One region of the Nocardiopsis sp. YSL2 genome, then DNA from elsewhere that is predicted to be linked to it. Evidence: riboswitches for the same ligand, from Rfam matches in the RefSeq annotation. Region 1 holds a riboswitch; each other region holds the start of a gene.
What was found. A riboswitch is a leader RNA that binds a small molecule or an ion and turns the genes downstream of it on or off. The one in region 1 is predicted to bind cobalamin.
Positions count from the first base shown of each region.

Region 2: it holds a riboswitch for cobalamin, as region 1 does, so the genes downstream of both, M1P99_RS22990 (energy-coupling factor ABC transporter permease) here and M1P99_RS11955 (VWA domain-containing protein) in region 1, are expected to answer to the same signal.
Region 3: it holds a riboswitch for cobalamin, as region 1 does, so the genes downstream of both, M1P99_RS12595 (ribonucleoside-diphosphate reductase subunit alpha) here and M1P99_RS11955 (VWA domain-containing protein) in region 1, are expected to answer to the same signal.
Region 4: it holds a riboswitch for cobalamin, as region 1 does, so the genes downstream of both, metE (5-methyltetrahydropteroyltriglutamate--homocysteine S-methyltransferase) here and M1P99_RS11955 (VWA domain-containing protein) in region 1, are expected to answer to the same signal.

Region 1 covers NZ_JAMOAO010000001.1:2,752,904-2,757,075, reverse strand. The annotation lists gene M1P99_RS11965 (cobalt-precorrin-4/precorrin-4 C(11)-methyltransferase) at 1-66, shown strand, start outside; gene cbiE (precorrin-6y C5,15-methyltransferase (decarboxylating) subunit CbiE) at 168-1,466, opposite strand; cobalamin riboswitch at 1,495-1,642, shown strand; gene M1P99_RS11955 (VWA domain-containing protein) at 1,683-3,842, shown strand; gene cobO (cob(I)yrinic acid a,c-diamide adenosyltransferase) at 3,842-4,172, shown strand, end outside.
Region 2 covers NZ_JAMOAO010000001.1:5,208,721-5,212,892, forward strand. The annotation lists gene M1P99_RS22980 (flavodoxin domain-containing protein) at 1-170, shown strand, start outside; gene M1P99_RS22985 (universal stress protein) at 206-1,105, opposite strand; cobalamin riboswitch at 1,329-1,554, shown strand; gene M1P99_RS22990 (energy-coupling factor ABC transporter permease) at 1,585-2,361, shown strand; gene M1P99_RS22995 (energy-coupling factor ABC transporter substrate-binding protein) at 2,358-2,786, shown strand; gene cbiQ (cobalt ECF transporter T component CbiQ) at 2,793-3,533, shown strand; gene M1P99_RS23005 (energy-coupling factor ABC transporter ATP-binding protein) at 3,530-4,172, shown strand, end outside.
Region 3 covers NZ_JAMOAO010000001.1:2,905,480-2,909,651, forward strand. The annotation lists gene M1P99_RS12585 (NYN domain-containing protein) at 1-977, shown strand, start outside; gene M1P99_RS12590 (hypothetical protein) at 1,004-1,576, shown strand; cobalamin riboswitch at 1,884-2,077, shown strand; gene M1P99_RS12595 (ribonucleoside-diphosphate reductase subunit alpha) at 2,235-4,172, shown strand, end outside.
Region 4 covers NZ_JAMOAO010000001.1:4,603,623-4,607,794, forward strand. The annotation lists gene M1P99_RS20215 (polysaccharide deacetylase family protein) at 1-1,379, opposite strand, end outside; cobalamin riboswitch at 1,641-1,815, shown strand; gene metE (5-methyltetrahydropteroyltriglutamate--homocysteine S-methyltransferase) at 1,978-4,172, shown strand, end outside.

The DNA.
Region 1 (4,172 bases):
CGCGAGGGTGGCGAGTCCTTCCTCTACGACCCGGCCCGGCCCAGGGGTGTGGACCCCGGCCGGTGACGCACCGGCCCGCCGCGGGAGTGGGGGCCGTGGCCCGCTGGGACCAGGACGGCGCGGTGCGTGGTGCCCCCGCGGTCCGGCACGGTCGGGAGCGGTGACGGTCAGTGCCCGGAGGCCAGGAACCACTGGGTGACCGTGCGGGCGGGTGCCCAGCCGGTGAACGTGCCGATGGGCGCGGCGGTCTCGACGGCGATCCGGGTGAGCTCGCCTCCGTGGCGCCGGTAGGCGTCCGCGAGCAGGTGCTCGGTCTCCAGCGTCACGCCGTGCACCACGAGCCGGCCGCCGGGCCTCAGCGCCCGCAGGCAGGTGTCCAGTACTCCCGGCCGGGTCGCGCCGCCGCCGACGAACACCGCGTCGGGAATGGGCAGCCCAGCCAGGGCGTCCGGTGCCCGGCCGGTCACGACCGACAGTCCCGGGACGCCGAGGCGGCCCGCGTTGCGGCCGATCCGGGCGGCGCGCTCGGGGTGGGACTCGACCGCTGTGGCGGTGCAGGTGGGATGGGCGCGCATCCACTCGATGCCGACCGAACCCGCACCCGCGCCCACATCCCACAGGTGCTCCCCCGGCGAGGGCGCCAGCCGGGCCAGGGCCGAGGCCCGCAGGTCGCGCTTGGTGAGCTGGCCGTCGTGCTCGAACGCCTCGTCCGGCAGGCCAGCGGCCAGGCCGTACCCGGGTGGGCCGACGAACTCCAGAGCGAGCACGTGGAGCGGGGACACGGGTCCCGGCGGGTCCGACAGCCAGTCGTCGGCCGTGGCCTCCAGCCGGGATTCCGATCCCGGTCCCGGTTCCGGTTCCGCGCCTGCGCCCGGCACCGGGTCCGATCCCGAACCCGCTCCCAGGTCGCCCAGGACGGTCATCCGGCTGGCCCCGTAGCCGGCATCCGCCAACAGGGCCGCGACCGCCGCGGGGGTCCGCCCGTCGGAGGACAGTACGAGGACCCGGCGGCCGGGAGCCAGTTGCCGCAGGACCAGGCGCGGGTCGCGCCCGACCAGGCTCACCACCGCGCAGCGCTCGGCGGGCCAGCCCATGCGGGCCCGGGCCAGAGCGACCGAGGACACGGCCGGTTCCACCCGCACCGCCCCGGCCCCCAGCAGATCGACGAGTGTGGTGCCGATCCCGGAGACGAACGGATCACCGGACGCGAGGGCCACGGTGGCGGCGTCGTCGAGCGCGAGGGAGCCCAGCAGATCCGGCAGTCCCTCCCGGAGGGGCGAGGGCCAGGCCGCCCGGCGCTGTCCGGGCCGCTCCGGCAGCATGGCCAGGTGCCGGTGGCCGCCCAGGACCACATCCGCGTCGAGGATGAGCCGACGAAGCCGCTCCGGTACACCGGGCCAGCCGTCGGCACCGACGCCGACGACGGTGATCCGGGGTTCGGTGGGAGGGGGAGGGTCGGCCTGCATGGCCTCGACGCTATCGTGGCCACAGGCACGAGGTGCCCCTACGGCCCAACCATCGGAAAGGGTGGGGACGGCGGAAGGGGAGAATCTGGGAAGCCCGGTGAGATTCCGGCACAGGCCCGCTGCGGTGAACCGAGCCTCCGTGAGGGAGGACTCGGCAAGTCCGAAGACCGGCCTCGCGCCCGTCCTTACGGATGGCGACACGAGCGGGAGCCTCACATGCCATGGGTGCCATCGCACTACCCCTTCTCCGCGATCGTCGGCTGCGACGCCGACGACCTCGACGACCTGGGCCTGTCCCTCGTCCTCAGCAGCCTCTCGCCGGAGATCGGCGGTGTCCTGGTACGCGGTGAGAAGGGCACGGCCAAGTCCACCGCCGTACGAGCCCTGGCCTCCCTCCTCCCGCCCATCGAGGTCTACCAGGGCGACCGCTTCTCCGTGGACCCCGCCGACACCGCCCAGCGCTCCCCGGACGGCCCGTTCGGGCCGGGAACGGCCGTGGAGAGCAGGCCGGTCCGGCTCGTCGAACTCCCGGTCGGCGCCACCGAGGACCGCGTGCTCGGCTCCCTGCACCTGGAGCAGGCGCTCACGCACGGCCAGGTGGCCTACGAACCCGGCCTGCTCGCCCGCTCCCACCGGGGTCTGCTGTACGTCGACGAGGTCAACCTGCTCCACGACCACCTCGTGGACCTCCTCCTGGACGCCGCCGCGACCGGCCGCGTGACCGTGGAGCGCGACGGGTTCTCCGTCGAGCACGCCGCCCGGTTCCTGCTCATCGGCACGATGAACCCCGAGGAGGGCGAGCTGCGCCCGCAGCTCCTGGACCGGTTCGGGCTCACCGTCGAGATCGCCGCGCCGCGTGACCCCGCGTCGCGGGCCGAGGTGGTGCGCAGGCGCATGGCCTACGATGCGGACCCGGTCGCCTTCTCGGCCCGCTTCCACGAGGCGGAGAAGGCGCTCGCCGAACGCATCGCCGAGGCCAGGGAGCTGCTCGGCCGGGTGCTGCTGTCCGAGGCGGCGCTGCTGAAGATCGCCGAGGTGTGCGCGGCGTTCGGGGTGGACGGCCTGCGGGCCGACATCGTCACCGCGCGCACGGCGGTGGCGCACGCGGCCTGGGCGGGCCGCACCTCGGTCACGCTGGCCGACATCCGCCGTGCCGCCCTGCTCGCCCTTCCGCACCGGCGCCGCCGCAACCCGTTCGACGCTCCGGGGCTCGACGAGGACCTCCTCGACCGGGTGCTGGGGGATGAGGAGCCGCCGCCCGACCCGACCGACCCGCCGGAGGGCGACGGGTCGGATGGGACGGATGGTGCGGAGAGCACGGAAGGGACGGAGGAGTCGGCGGAGACGGAAGGGCCTTCGGACGCCGGAGAGCAGCCCCCGCCCGCGCCCGACGGCCCCGCCGACGGCGGGGCCGGTCCCGAGGCGTCCGCTGACGACCGGGGCGACCCGGCCGAGCCCGGCGACGGGACGCACGACGCACCGACCGAGGAGGAGGCCCCCTCTCCCGGACGGGACGGCTCCGACGGGCGGGACGACGGCACCGGCTCGTCGGTCCTGGCCAAGGCGACCGCTCCCTACCGGCCCCGGACGCTCACCGTGCGGGGCACGGGAGAGGGCGCCGACGGCAGGCGCAGCCGGGCCATCGGCACCCGGGGCCGCCGGATCGGCGCGACCCCGCCCGGCCAGGGGCCCGGCACCTCGCTCCACCTGGTCGAGACCGTGCGCGCCGCCGCGTCCCGGCCGCGGGGCGGCGAACCGCCCCAAGGCGGAGGCCGGCTGCGGATCCAGCCCCGTGACCTGCGCGTCGCGGTGCGCGAGGGCCAGGAGACCAACCTGATCCTCTTCTGCGTGGACGCGTCCGGGTCGATGGCGGCGCGCAAGCGCATGACCGAGGTCAAGACCGCGGTCCTGTCCCTCCTCCTGGACGCCTACCGGCGCCGCGACAAGGTCGGCCTGGTCACCTTCCGGGGCCGGAGCGCCGAACTCGCTCTGCCGCCCACCCGTTCCGTCGACGTGGCCGCGGCCCGACTCGACGACCTGCCCGCCGGCGGCCGTACCCCGATCGCCGAGGGGCTGGTGGAGGCGGCTCGCGTCCTCCAGCGCGAGCGGCTGCGGGACCCGAAGCTGCGCCCGCTCCTGGTCGTGGTCACCGATGGCCGGGCCACGGGGGGCTCGGGCGCCGTGGGGCGGGCGATGAGCGCCGCCGACCACGTCGCGGGCCTGGGCGTGGCCACCGTCGTGGTGGACGGCGAGTCCGGTCCGATGCGTCTGGGCCTGGCCGCCACCCTCGCCGCCCGGCTGGGAGCCGACCACGTACCCGTCAGTGAAGTCAGCGCCGACGCGCTGGGCAGCGCCGTACGAGAGAGGGCCGCCTGATGCCTCAAGGACAACCGCTCGTCGTCCCCGACGACGGACTCACCACGCGGCAGCGCCGCAACCAGCCGCTGTTCGCCGTCCACACCGGCGACGGGAAGGGCAAGTCGACCGCCGCGTTCGGTCTCGCGCTGCGCGGCTGGAACCAGGGCTGGCGGATCGGCGTGTTCCAGTTCGTCAAGTCGGCGAAGTGGCGCATCGGCGAGCAGACCGTCCTGGAGCGCCTGGGCGAGCTGCACGAGGAGACCGGCGAGGGCGGCCCGGTCGAGTGGCACAAGATGGGTTCGGGCTGGTCGTGGATCCGTCGGAAGGACGGGACGGAGGACCACGCGG
Region 2 (4,172 bases), 2.5 Mb from region 1:
TGGCCGGCGCCCTGAGCCCCGAACACCTGCCCATGTTCGGTCGTGCCGTCTACCGGATCATGGGCGGACGCTACGGCGACTTCCGTGACTGGACGGAGATCGACGACTGGGCCGGGGCGATCGCCGCGGACCTGTCCTCCAGCCGGCCCCCGGGCGCCGCCGCGGTATGACCGCCCCGGCGCCCGCGGCGCCCGCGGCCTCCGCGTCAGTGCGGCGGGCGGATGATCGCGACCGGGCACGGGCTGTGTGAGATCACGTTCCGGCTCACCGAGCCCAGCAGCATCCCCGCGAAACCGCCGCGCCCGCGCGATCCCACGACCATCAGGTCACAGTCCGAGGCCGTGGCGCACAGGGCCTCGACCGGGTGGCCCGTCGCCACCACCTCCTCGACCCGCACCCGCGGCCGGTTCGCGCGCTCCTGCGCGATCGACTCCGACAGTATCCGCCGGGCCTCCTTCTCGGCCGCGGCCTCCTCGGTCTTCCTCTCCTCGTCCGTCCTGGTCCAGGACGGATCCTCCAGCGCACCGAAACGCCACCAGGGGCCGCCCCGGTGGACCGTCACCGCCCGCAGCACGGACCCGCGGACGTCGGCCGTGGAGAACGCCCACTCCGCGGCGGCCCGTGAGGTCGCCGACCCGTCGACGCCGACCAGGACGCGTCCCTTGGCGGGACCCGGATCCCGGTCGGGAACGACGACGAGCGGGCACGACGCGGCGACGAGCAGGTCCAGGGCCGTCGAATCCGGAAGGACGGCGTCCAGGGTCGTCATGCGGTGCGCGCCGACGACCAGCGAGTGCGCCTTCTGGCTCTCCCGCAGCAGGACCGGTTCGGGGTCCCCGGTGATGTGCACCGCCTCGACGGTGAGGTCGGGGACGCGCTCCAGCACCCGCCGACGCGCTTCCTCCACGATGCGGCGTGCGAACTCGTCCAGGTCGAAGCCGGGTAGGCCGTGCGGTACGGCGTGGTAGTGCGGCCAGTCGAACGCGTACACGACGCGCAGATCCAGGCCCCGCGACCGTGCGTCGTCCGCGGCCCAGTCGAGGGCCCGGTCGCTCGCTGGTGTTCCGTTGACCGCCGCCACCACGGGTGCGTGTTCGTGGACCATGGTTTCCCCCAGCCGCTCGTGGTCCCTTCCTACGCCACGCTAGGGACCCGCGGGGCACGTCCGCCAGAGGCGGACGTCATGGCCGCGGGGCTTTCGTGACCCGCGGAGGGGGACCTGCGCCGCTTGACACCGCGCGTTCCGTCGAGGTGCGTCGGCGCCCCCTCGCGCGGGCTGCCCTGCGAGCCCGCCGCCCCGCGCTTATTGCCAATCCCGCTCCCAGGGCCTACCTTCGGGGTGCCGTGGTGTTCGGGAAGTCCGGTGAGAATCCGGCGCGGCCCTCGCCACTGTGCACGGGAAGCCCTCGCGTCCCGTGTGCCGCCGGATTCCGTTCGGCGGCACACGGCCACACGCCACTGGGAAAGCACCCCTGAGGGGTGCGGACCTGGGAAGGCGGACTCGGGGGCGGTGACCCTGCAGCCAGGAGACCGGCCACGGCACTGACGACCGTCCACGAGGTGCTGGAGATTGGTCCCCCGACAATGCACATACCCGAAGGCCTGCTGCCCCCGCTGCACGCCGCCGCCTGGACCGCGGCCGCGGCCCCGTTCATCGTCCACGGCGTACGCTCCCTCACCCGCGAGATGCGGGCCAACCCCGACGCCAAGCTGCTGCTCGGCGCCGCCGGCGCGTTCTGCTTCGTCCTCTCGGCGCTGAAGATCCCCTCGGCGACCGGAACCAGCTCCCACCCGGTCGGGGTCGGCCTGGGCGCGGTGCTCTTCCGACCACCGGTGATGGCGGTCCTGGGCACGATCACCCTGCTCTTCCAGGCGCTTCTGCTCGCGCACGGCGGACTGTCCACGCTCGGAGCCAACGCCTTCTCGCTCGCCGTGGTCGGCCCCTGGGTGGCCTACGGCGCCTTCAGGCTGCTGAGAGCGGCCACCGCCCGGCTGTCCGAAGGGCTGTCGATGTCCGTGTCGGTGTTCGCGGCGGCGTTCTCGGCCAGCCTGGGCACCTACACCGTCACCAGTTTCCAGCTCGCCCTGGCGCACCCGGACCCGGTGAGCGGGATCGTCGGCGCGTTCGCCAAGTACGCGGCCATCTTCTCCCTCACCCAGATCCCCATCGCGGTCATCGAAGGCCTCATCACCGTGGCCGTGGTCCGCATCCTCACCTCCGTCAGCCGTGGTGACCTGGTCCGGCTCGGACTCCTGCGCGCGGCCGCGGCGACGCCCGCACCCGGGGCCGAGTCCGCAGGGCGGCCCTCCGCCGCGCCCACGACCCCCGCCGAGACCCGCGAAGAGGGGACCACCGCATGAGCGACACGAGCAAGCCCCGCGCGTGGGTGACCTGGGCCCTGCTGGGAGCCGTGGCCGTCCTGGCCGTACTGCCGCTGCTGACGGGCGCCGCCGACCACCTGGAAGAGCCGTTCGCCGGTGCCGACGGCGAGGCCGAGAGCCTGGTGAACGAACTGGATCCCGAGTACGAGCCGTGGCTGTCGCCCGTGTTCGAGCTGCCCTCGGGTGAGGTCGAGTCCGGGCTGTTCGCCCTGCAGGCGGCGATCGGCGCCGGAATCGTCGGCTACGTCTTCGGGGTGGTGCGCACACGGTCCAGGCTGCGGCCCGTGACGGGATCGGGCCACGCCGCGGCGTCGCCCGTCGCGCCGAGCGGTGCGGGGCCCGGAACCGGCCACGGCCCCGGCGCCGCCGAGCCGGAGCCGAGCGACGACGCCTCCGAACGCTGACCCCGCGTGACACCGATCGATACCGCCGCCTACCGGAGCCGGTGGCGGCGGTACCACCCCGCCGTGAAGGGGGTCCTGTGCGGTGGGCTGCTGGCGTGCGCACTGCTGCTGCCACCGTGGCCGGGCGCCGCGCTGGTGGCCGCGGCCACGCTGGCGGCCGCCGCGGCGGCCCGCGTCCCCTTCGGGCTGCTGGCACGTGTGGCGGCCGCGCCGCTGCTGCTCATCATCACCAGCGCGGTCCCACTTCTGCTGACCGTGGGCGGTCCGGGGGAACTGGGCTGGGCCGAAGGGGGGCCGGAACGGGCCGCCGCCGTGGTGGCGCGGGCCTCCGCCGCACTCGGCACCCAGCTCCTGTTCGTCCTGACCACGCCCATGGCCGACCTGCTCGCCCGCCTGGGCCGCTCCCGGCTGCCCACCGCCCTAGTCGAGGTGATCGCCCTGACCTACCAGATGCTGATGGTGCTGTTGCAGACCGCTCAGCGCGTCGCGTCCGGCCAGGCGGGGCGGCTGGGCTACCACTCCCGGCGGTCCGGAATCCGTTCGGCGGGTGCGCTGGGCGGGGTGCTGCTGGTCCGTTCCCTGGACCGGGCACGGCGGCTTCAGGACGGCCTGGCCTGTCGCGGATACACCGGGCGGCTCACAGTCCAGACCGCCGAGCAGCCGGTTCGGCCGGTGGAGCTGGCCGCGGCCGCCGCTCCGGCCCTGCTGGTCGCCGCCCTCTCCCTCACCCACGCGGTCCTGCTGTGAGCACTGGAACCGCCGACGACTCCTTGGAGGCACGCATGCGCGCCCGACCCCGGTCCGGCCTCCCCGCCGCCACGGCGGCGGACCCCGCGCCGGCCGGACCCGGCGTCCCGCCCGTCCTGGCCGGGAACGGCCTGCACTACGAGTACGAGGGCACGGGCCCCGCCCTGACCGGGGTGGACGTACGGATCCGCAACGGCGGACTGCTGGCGGTACTGGGCCCGAACGGGGGTGGCAAGACCACGTTGTTGCGGCTGCTGGCCGGCAGCCTGGCGCCCACCCGGGGGTCGGTGCTGCTGGACGGGGACCCGTTGACGCACGGTCGGCGCGCCCGGGACCGACTGCGCCGCCGGGTGCAGATGGTCTTCCAGGACCCAGACGACCAGCTGTTCTCCGCCACCGTCGGCCAGGACGTCTCGTTCGGCCCCCTCAACCTGGACCTGCCCGGCGACCAGGTGCGTGAGCGGGTGGACTGGGCGCTGGACGCGCTCGGCATCACCGCGCTCGCGGACCGGCCCACCCACCTGCTCTCCTACGGCCAGCGCAAACGGGTGGTGCTGGCCGGGGCGATGGCGATGCTCCCCGACGTGCTGATCCTGGACGAGCCCACGGCCGGGTTGGACCCGGCGGGGGTGGCGGAAC
Region 3 (4,172 bases), 150 kb from region 1:
GCGCCATGCGCAGGTCGCTCGCACAGCAGCGCGGCGGCGGGGACCACCTGGCCGGGCGCGGTGCCGACTCCCAGCCGTCCGGTCCGATCGACGCCAACGGGTTTCCGTCCGGGGGACAGCCCGCCATGGGCGGCGGCCGCTATCCGGGCACGTCCGCGGGCGGGGCGCCCTCGACCCCCAACGGCCAGGGGAACTACCCGATGACGGGCTCCCACGGCGGTCTGGGCCGGCCGGAGGGCTACACCCTGCCGGGCAGACAGGCCCCCACGGGGAACGGCCAGCCGATGGGCAACGGGCAGCCGATGACCGGGGCCCAGCGACCGTACTCGCCGGGGACGGGCCCGCAGCGCTCCTTCGCGGGCGGTACCGGACCGCAACAGTCCTTCGCCGGTGGGACCGGGCCACAACAGTCCTTCGCGTCGGGGACGGGACCACAGCCCTCGTTCGCCGCCGACCCCCAGACGGGACACGCGCCACCGCAGAGAAGCGCGCCACCGCCGGAACAGCGGTTCGGACCCGGGGACGACTCCGGTTTCGGGGGTGGGCACGAGACAAACCCTACCTATGGGACCAGTACGGAAACTGACGCCGCACGACGCGGCGGGCCGGCACCCGGATACGGGGTGCGGCCGCCTACTGGTCCCGACCACGACACCGTCCGGTACGGTACCGACGGTTATCAGGAACCGCGTTCAAGTCCTGGATATCCCCAGCAGAGCGGTCCCGGCGCGAATACCGTTGACGAAGCGGTGCATGTCGCGCACAAAGAAGGGAACGACTTCGCGGAGTCGATCGCCCGCGAGGCGCCCGCCCTGTGGGTGGAGGCCGTTCTCGCGCGTAGGCCCCGGATGCCCTCCGATCTGGAGGCGCGTCTGCTCCAGGGGTCCTCGCTACCGATCGACCACCTGTTGCGCGACGAGGTCCGGGACGGACTGCGCCAGGGGTTCTGGCAGGCACTGGAGCGCGCCAGGCCCTGAGCGGCGCGTGGGAGTGCGAGTAGGGGATGGCGGCGATGCGGTTGACGCACGTGACGACGGCGGAGCTCGATCGTCTGGAGTTCCATGCCGTCAGGTCCGGCGAACACGGAGGAGTCGCCGCCCAGCTACTGGAGCTGGCCAACCGGGTCGACGCCGGTAGTGAGATCGGCCGCGCGGAGCTGTTCGTCCGGGCGGGGGAGCAGTGGGAGATCGCGCAGGAGTTCGAGCGTGCCTGCGCGGCCTACCAGCGGGCGATCGACGACGGCGGCTCCACGGTGATCGACGCGCGCGCCCTGCGCGCAGGCGCGCTCCTGCACCTGGACGAAGTGGAGCGGGCACAGGCGCAGCTCAAACGCCTGGAGACCGAGGGGCCGCACGGCCTGTCCACCCACATCCACATCGCGGAGGCGCTCTACGCCCACGACGACCTGGAAGGCGCCGAGAGGTGGGCCACAGCCGGCGCCCGCCGGCACGTCGATGGCGAGGTGACCCCCTACGTGCACGATCTGCTGATGGAGCTGCTGCGCATCCGGTTCCGTATCCGCACCGATCTCGGGTTGGACGAGGACGATCTGGACGAGTGGGCCGATGCGCTCTGAGCGCGTGCGTCCCCCGCGGCGCCGCACCGCGCCGCCCGGCCACACCACCCCACCGCCCCGGCGGCCGCACCACGACCGTCGGGAACTTCACCACGCGCCCTGATCGCCATCGCCCCCACGGGGGCCTAGTCTGAGTCCGGCCGCCTTCCCGCGGCGTCCGAGCCCTTGCCCGAACCCCCCGCTGTGGCGGGGGTCCGAGGCGTGCCATACCACGCCCCCGGTGTGCTCATCCTCGTCCGGGTGGAACCCGAGAAATCGGCGACACGCCATCATCTTGCGGTGTTCCGAGGCGCCATCCCCTAGATGTAGTATCGGGCCCGCTGGTGGTTCACCCCGCGGGGTGAGGCGAGAGGGAACCCGGTGTGAATCCGGGGCTGCCCCGCAGCGGTAAGTGGGAACGAAGGCCGTCACACGCACTGGGAACCCCTGAGAGTGCCCGGGAAGCGACAGTCGGTAGGCCGCCCACGAGCCCGAAGACCTGCCACCGGCGCGCACGCCAGACGTGCGCCGACGACGGGGCTTCGAGGGTGAGCCGCGCCGACCCACCGGTCCGTCGACCGCTCGCATCCAGTGCGTCGGTCCCCCCGGTGTGCCGTGCGCCTTGCTGACTCGTGTCCCCTCCCCGCCGGGACTCTTCTACCGAGGTTGGAGCCGCTGTATGACCCTTGACGTCGAGGCCGTGCCCGCATCCGTCCGGCCCGAGACGGCCACCGACGGCGCGCCCCCCGCCGCCATCGACCGGATCGAGCACGTCGTAACCGAGGCCTGCGCGCGGCTGTCGGGTGTTTCGGCGGACAAGGTCCTCACGGAGGCCCGACGCGGCTTCTTCCCCGGCATCTCCGACGCCGAGGTCGAACTCGCGCTGGTCATGGCGGCCCGCAGCTTCGTGGAGGTCGACCCCGACTACTCCCACGTGGCCGCGCGCCTGCTGCTGGACAAGCTCCGCCGCGAGGCCCTCACGTTCATCAGCGGATCCCCCGACGCCGCGGGCCAGTCCGAGATGGCCGACCGCTACCCGGCCTACCTGGCCGCCTACGTCGGCCGCGGCATCGACCTCGGGCAGCTCGACCCCGCGCTGGCCCGGTTCGACCTGGACCGCCTGGGCAAGGCGCTGCGCCCCGAGCGCGACGAGCAGTTCACCTTCCTGGGCATCCAGACCCTCTACGACCGCTACTTCCTGCACAGCGACGAGGTCCGCTACGAGCTGCCGCAGGCGTTCTTCATGCGCGTGGCGATGGGCCTGGCGCTCAACGAGGACGACCGCGAGGCGCGCGCGATCGAGTTCTACGAGCTGCTCTCCTCGTTCGACTTCATGGCCTCCACGCCCACCCTGTTCAACGCGGGCACGGTCCGCGCCCAGCTGTCGTCGTGCTTCCTCACCACCGTCGGCGACGACCTGCAGGACATCTTCCACGGCATCAGCAACAACGCGATGCTGTCCAAGTACTCGGGCGGCCTCGGCAACGACTGGACCCCGGTCCGCGGCCTCGGATCGCACATCCGGGGGACCAACGGCAAGAGCCAGGGCGTCGTCCCGTTCCTGAAGATCGCCAACGACACCGCCGTCGCGGTCAATCAGGGGGGAAAGCGGAAGGGCGCGGTCTGCGCCTACCTGGAGACCTGGCACATCGACATCGAGGAGTTCCTCGACCTCCGCAAGAACACCGGTGACGAGCGCCGCCGCACCCACGACATGAACACCGCGAACTGGGTCCCCGACCTGTTCATGCAGCGGGTCGAGGAGGGCGGCGACTGGACCCTGTTCTCGCCGAACGAGGTGCCCGACCTGCACGACAAGTACGGCACGGACTTCGCCGAGGCCTACACCCGCTACGAGGCCGAGGCCGCGGCGGGCCGGATCAAGGTGTCCAAGACCCTGCCGGCCGTCGAGCTGTGGCGCCGCATGCTCACCATGCTGTTCGAGACCGGCCACCCGTGGATCACCTTCAAGGACCCCTCCAACCTGCGCTCGCCCCAGCAGCACACGGGCGTGGTCCACTCCTCCAACCTGTGCACCGAGATCACGCTGAACACCAGCGCCGACGAGGTCGCCGTCTGCAACCTGGGATCGGTCAACCTCGCCCAGCACGTGGGACCGCAGGGCCTGGACGCCGAGCGGCTGCGCCGGACCGTGCGCACCGCCGTGCGCATGCTCGACAACGTCATCGACGTGAACTTCTACACGATCCCCGAGGCGCGCCGAGCGAACATGCGCCACCGCCCCGTGGGCCTGGGCCTGATGGGCTTCCAGGACGCGCTGTTCAAGCTGCGCACCCCCTACGCCTCGGACGGCGCCGTCACGTTCGCCGACGAGAGCATGGAGCTGATCAGCTACTACGCGATCGAGGCCTCCGCGGAGCTGGCCGCCGAGCGCGGCTCCTACGAGTCCTTCGACGGCTCGCTGTGGAGCCAGGGCATCCTGCCGATCGACTCCCTGCGGCTGCTGGCCGAGGCCCGCGGCGGCGTGCTGGACATGGACCGCGGCGAGACCCTGGACTGGGACTCGCTGCGCGAGCGCGTCCGCTCGACCGGCATGCGCAACTCCAACGTGATGGCCATCGCGCCCACCGCGACCATCGCCAACATCACCGGCGTC
Region 4 (4,172 bases), 1.9 Mb from region 1:
ATCGACGTGTCGTGGATGTCGTGCATGAGGATGATGGCGCCGTCGGAGGCACCGTTCAGCGCGCGGCCCTTCACGATCGACGCGTTGCGGTCCTTCCAGTCGTTGGTGTCGACGCTCCACAGGATCTGCGCCAGCCCCATGTCCGCGGTCACGGCCGCGACGCTGTCGTCGGTCGCGCCGTACGGCGGACGCATGAGGTCGGGGGTGTAGCCGGTCTCGCGGTAGATCTGTGCCTGCACGGTGGCCAGCTCCGACCGCACAGCGCTCTCGCTCAGGCCCGTCAGGTCGGGGTGGCCGAGCGTGTGGTTGGCGATCTCGTGCCCCTCGGCGTAGGCCCGCCGGACCGTCATCGGGTCCGCCATGACCGGCACACCGGTGACGAAGAACGTGGCCCGCGCGTCGTACTCCGCCAGGGTGTCCAGCAGCGCGGGGGTGCCCCCACCGGGACCGTCGTCGTAGGTCAGGGCCACGCACCTGGTCTCGGGGTCGGAGCAGTCGACCTCGTCGTCGACGGGGGACAGGTGGCCCGGCGTCGGGTCGTCCCGGCCGTCCTTGTCCGCCTCGGGCGGCTCGGCGATGGCGAACCCCCGTACCCCGACGGTCGCCGCGTCGCGCACCCGCGCGCCCAGCTCCGACAGCAGGGGCTCGGTCCCCTCGCGGTCCAGCACCGCGTGCACGCGGCCCTCGTCGGGCGCCGCCACCTGCCCGTCGTCGAACTCCACGACCAGGTCGCCGTCCGGGTTGAACCCGACGGAGTCGTACAGCGCGCCGACCGGGTGGATGGTGTCGGTGTACGCGGAGTCCGGAACGCGTTCCCTGACCAGTCCGTTGGCCTCCGCCAGCTGGTCCTGTCCGCCGAACAGGCGCGTGGACTCGAAGGTCTGCCCGGTGGCGGTGTCGTACCAGTAGGTGCTGTGGCACTCCCGGGTGCCCTCGGAGTCGGTCTCCATGCTCGTCATACGCACGCCCACCACGCCGTCGTTGGCGGCGGTGAGCTGCCACTCGGCCTCGTAGGACTCCGCGCCCGGGTTGGCGGCGTCGAACGCCTCGACGCCGGCGGCCAGTGTCCGGTCGAGGAAGTCGGTGAGCGGCTCGGCGTTGGGCAGGACGGGGTAGCGGACCACCACGTCGAGGTCGCCGTCGTAGGCGAGTTCGGCCTCGTCGAGGTCCACGACCTCGGCGGGGTCGACCACCGTCAGCTCGTCGGGTTCGCCGGTCGCGGGTATCTCGGGAGCACTCGCGTCCTCGGTGGACCCGTTCGAGGCGGTCTCCGAGTCGACGGGGGCCAGGGGCCCCGAGGGACGGGTCGCCAGGTACACCAGTCCCAACAGGACCACCATCGCGACCACAACCGTGATCAGGGGGCGATCAGGTGCCATCGTGGGGTGGGACGGCTTGTTCACCAGGGGTTCTCCACGTTCATCTGCAGACGAACGTTCGCGCGGAGCCGGGGTGCTCCCGCGCGCAACGCTTGTTCATGTGTTGTGTGACGCCCGACACGGAGCGGGGGTTCGCGCGGAAATCGGGCGCATGGCAAGGGATTCTGCGCCGGGTGCAGGGGCGAAGCGGGGGTCTCCCTATACTTGCAGGCGTGGAAGGTACACAGTCCACGAACGCGCCGGTCCGAGCCCCGGACCACAGTGGGCTGTGTCGCAAGAGGGAACCCGGTGCGAGTCCGGGACTGCCCCGCAGCGGTGAGTGGGAACGAAAGTCGCCATGAGCACTGGCACTCCGACCGGAACGGTCGGCGGCTGGGAAGCGGCGTCGAGTAGGTGAGCCGGTCGACCGGCACCGCCCACGAGTCCGAAGACCTGCCTCCGCCCGGTGGCGCACCCGTGCCGCCGGTGGTCCCGCGCCCCGAGGGAGGGCCAAGGGCGGTGGCAGGCGTGCGCGTCCCGGACGCGCTCTGACGCGTGCCCGCGTCCTTCTCTCCTACCCTCGGCCGGGACCCGGCTTTCGACGAGGGGAGAGAAGCTCATGACCACTACTCCGGCGGCCCCGCGGCCGTCCGTGCGCTCCACCGTGCACGGCTACCCGAGGATCGGCCCGCGCCGCGAACTCAAGCGCGCCTGCGAGTCCTACTGGAAGGGGGCCATCGGCGCCCGGGAGCTCGACACCGTCGCCTCCGCCCTGCGCTCGGGCGTCCTGGCCCAGCTGCGCGCGGCGGGCGTCGACGACCTGCCCTCCAACACCTTCTCCCTCTACGACCACGTCCTGGACACCGCGGTCCTGTTCGATCTGGTCCCCTCACGCTTCGCCTCCCCTGCCGCCGCGGCCGACCGCGACGAGGAGCTGCGCCGCTACTTCGCGATGGCCCGCGGCGACGAGGGCGCACCGCCGCTGGAGATGACCAAGTGGTTCGACACGAACTACCACTACCTGGTGCCCGAACTCTCGCCGCGCACCCGGCCCCGCCTGGTCGGAGACAAGCCCGTCGCCGAGTTCCGGGAGGCCGCCGCCGAGGGGTACCACACCCGTCCGGTCCTGCTCGGGCCGCTGACCTTCCTGATGCTCGCCAAGGCCGCTGACGACGCCCCGGCGGGCTGGGATCCGCTCAGCCTGCTCGACCAGCTGCTCGACGCCTACACCCTGCTCCTGGGCGAGTTGAGGTCGGCCGGGGCCACCGAGGTCCAGCTCGACGAACCGATCCTGGCCACCGACGAGGGCCGCGCCGCCACCGACCGCCTGGAGCGCGTCTACCAGCGGCTGGGATCGCTCACCGAGCGCCCCGCCCTGTCGGTGTCCACCTACTTCGGCTCCATCGGCGCCCCCGCGCTGCGCGTGCTCAAGGAGTCCCCGGTCGAGGCGGTGGGTCTGGACCTGGTGACCGACGGCGAGGCCGTCGACGACCTGGTGCAGGTGTCCGGGCTGGGTTCGACCCGGCTGGTGGCCGGGGTCGTGGACGGGCGCAACGTGTGGCGCACCGACGTGCGGGCCGCCGCGGCCACGCTCGGCACACTGCTCGCCCTGACCGACGAGCTCACCGTCGGTACCTCCTGCTCCCTGCTGCACGTGCCCATCGACCTGGACGCCGAGACCGCACTGGAGCCCGAACTGCGCGGAGCCCTGGCCTTCGCCAAGCAGAAGGCCGCGGAAGTGGCCCTGCTCGGCCGCGTCCTCTCCGAGGGCTCCGAGGGGGCCGACGTCGACGACGCGTCGGCCACCCGGCCCCCGTCCTTCACCGACGCCCGTGTACGCGCACGCCTGGACGCGCTCGGCCCGCAGGCGGAACGACGCACCAAGGTACGCGGCCTGCCCACGGACACGCCCCTGACCACCACCACGATCGGGTCCTTCCCCCAGACCCCCGACCTGCGCCGCGCCCGCGCCGCCCACCGCCGGGGCGAACTGTCGGAGCAGGACTACACCAAGCTCCTGCGCGAGGAGATCGACCGCGTCATCGCACTCCAGGAGGACATCGGCCTGGACGTCCTCGTGCACGGCGAGCCCGAGCGCAACGACATGGTCCAGTACTTCGCCGAGCACCTTCGGGGCTTCGGCACCACCGAGTTCGGATGGGTGCAGTCCTACGGGTCCCGGTGCGTGCGCCCGCCGATCCTCTACGGGGACGTCTCCCGGCCCGAACCGATGACGGTCGAGTGGATCACCTACGCACAGGGTCGGACCGACAAACCGGTCAAGGGCATGCTCACCGGACCCGTCACGATGCTGGCCTGGTCGTTCGTCCGCACCGACCAGCCCTTGGGCGAGACCGCCCGCCAGGTCGGACTGGCCCTGCGCGACGAGGTCACCGACCTGGAGCGCGCCGGGATCCGGCACATCCAGGTGGACGAGGCCGCACTGCGCGAGCTGTTGCCGCTGCGCCGGGAGCGGCGCCAGGCCTACCTCGACTGGGCGGTGGGCTCCTTCCGGCTGGCGACCAGCGGTGTCGCGCCGACCACGACCGTCCACACGCACATGTGCTACTCGGAGTTCGGCCTGATCGTCGACGGCATCGAGGCGCTCGACGCCGACGTCACGAGTGTCGAGGCGGCCCGCTCACGCATGGAGCTGGTGGCCGACCTGGGCCGCCGCGGCTACCGCAGGGGGATCGGCCCGGGGGTGTACGACATCCACTCGCCACGGGTGCCCTCGGTGGAGGAGATCGTGGAGTCGCTGCGCCTGGCGGTCGCCCACATCGACGCGGACAAGGTGTGGGTCAACCCCGACTG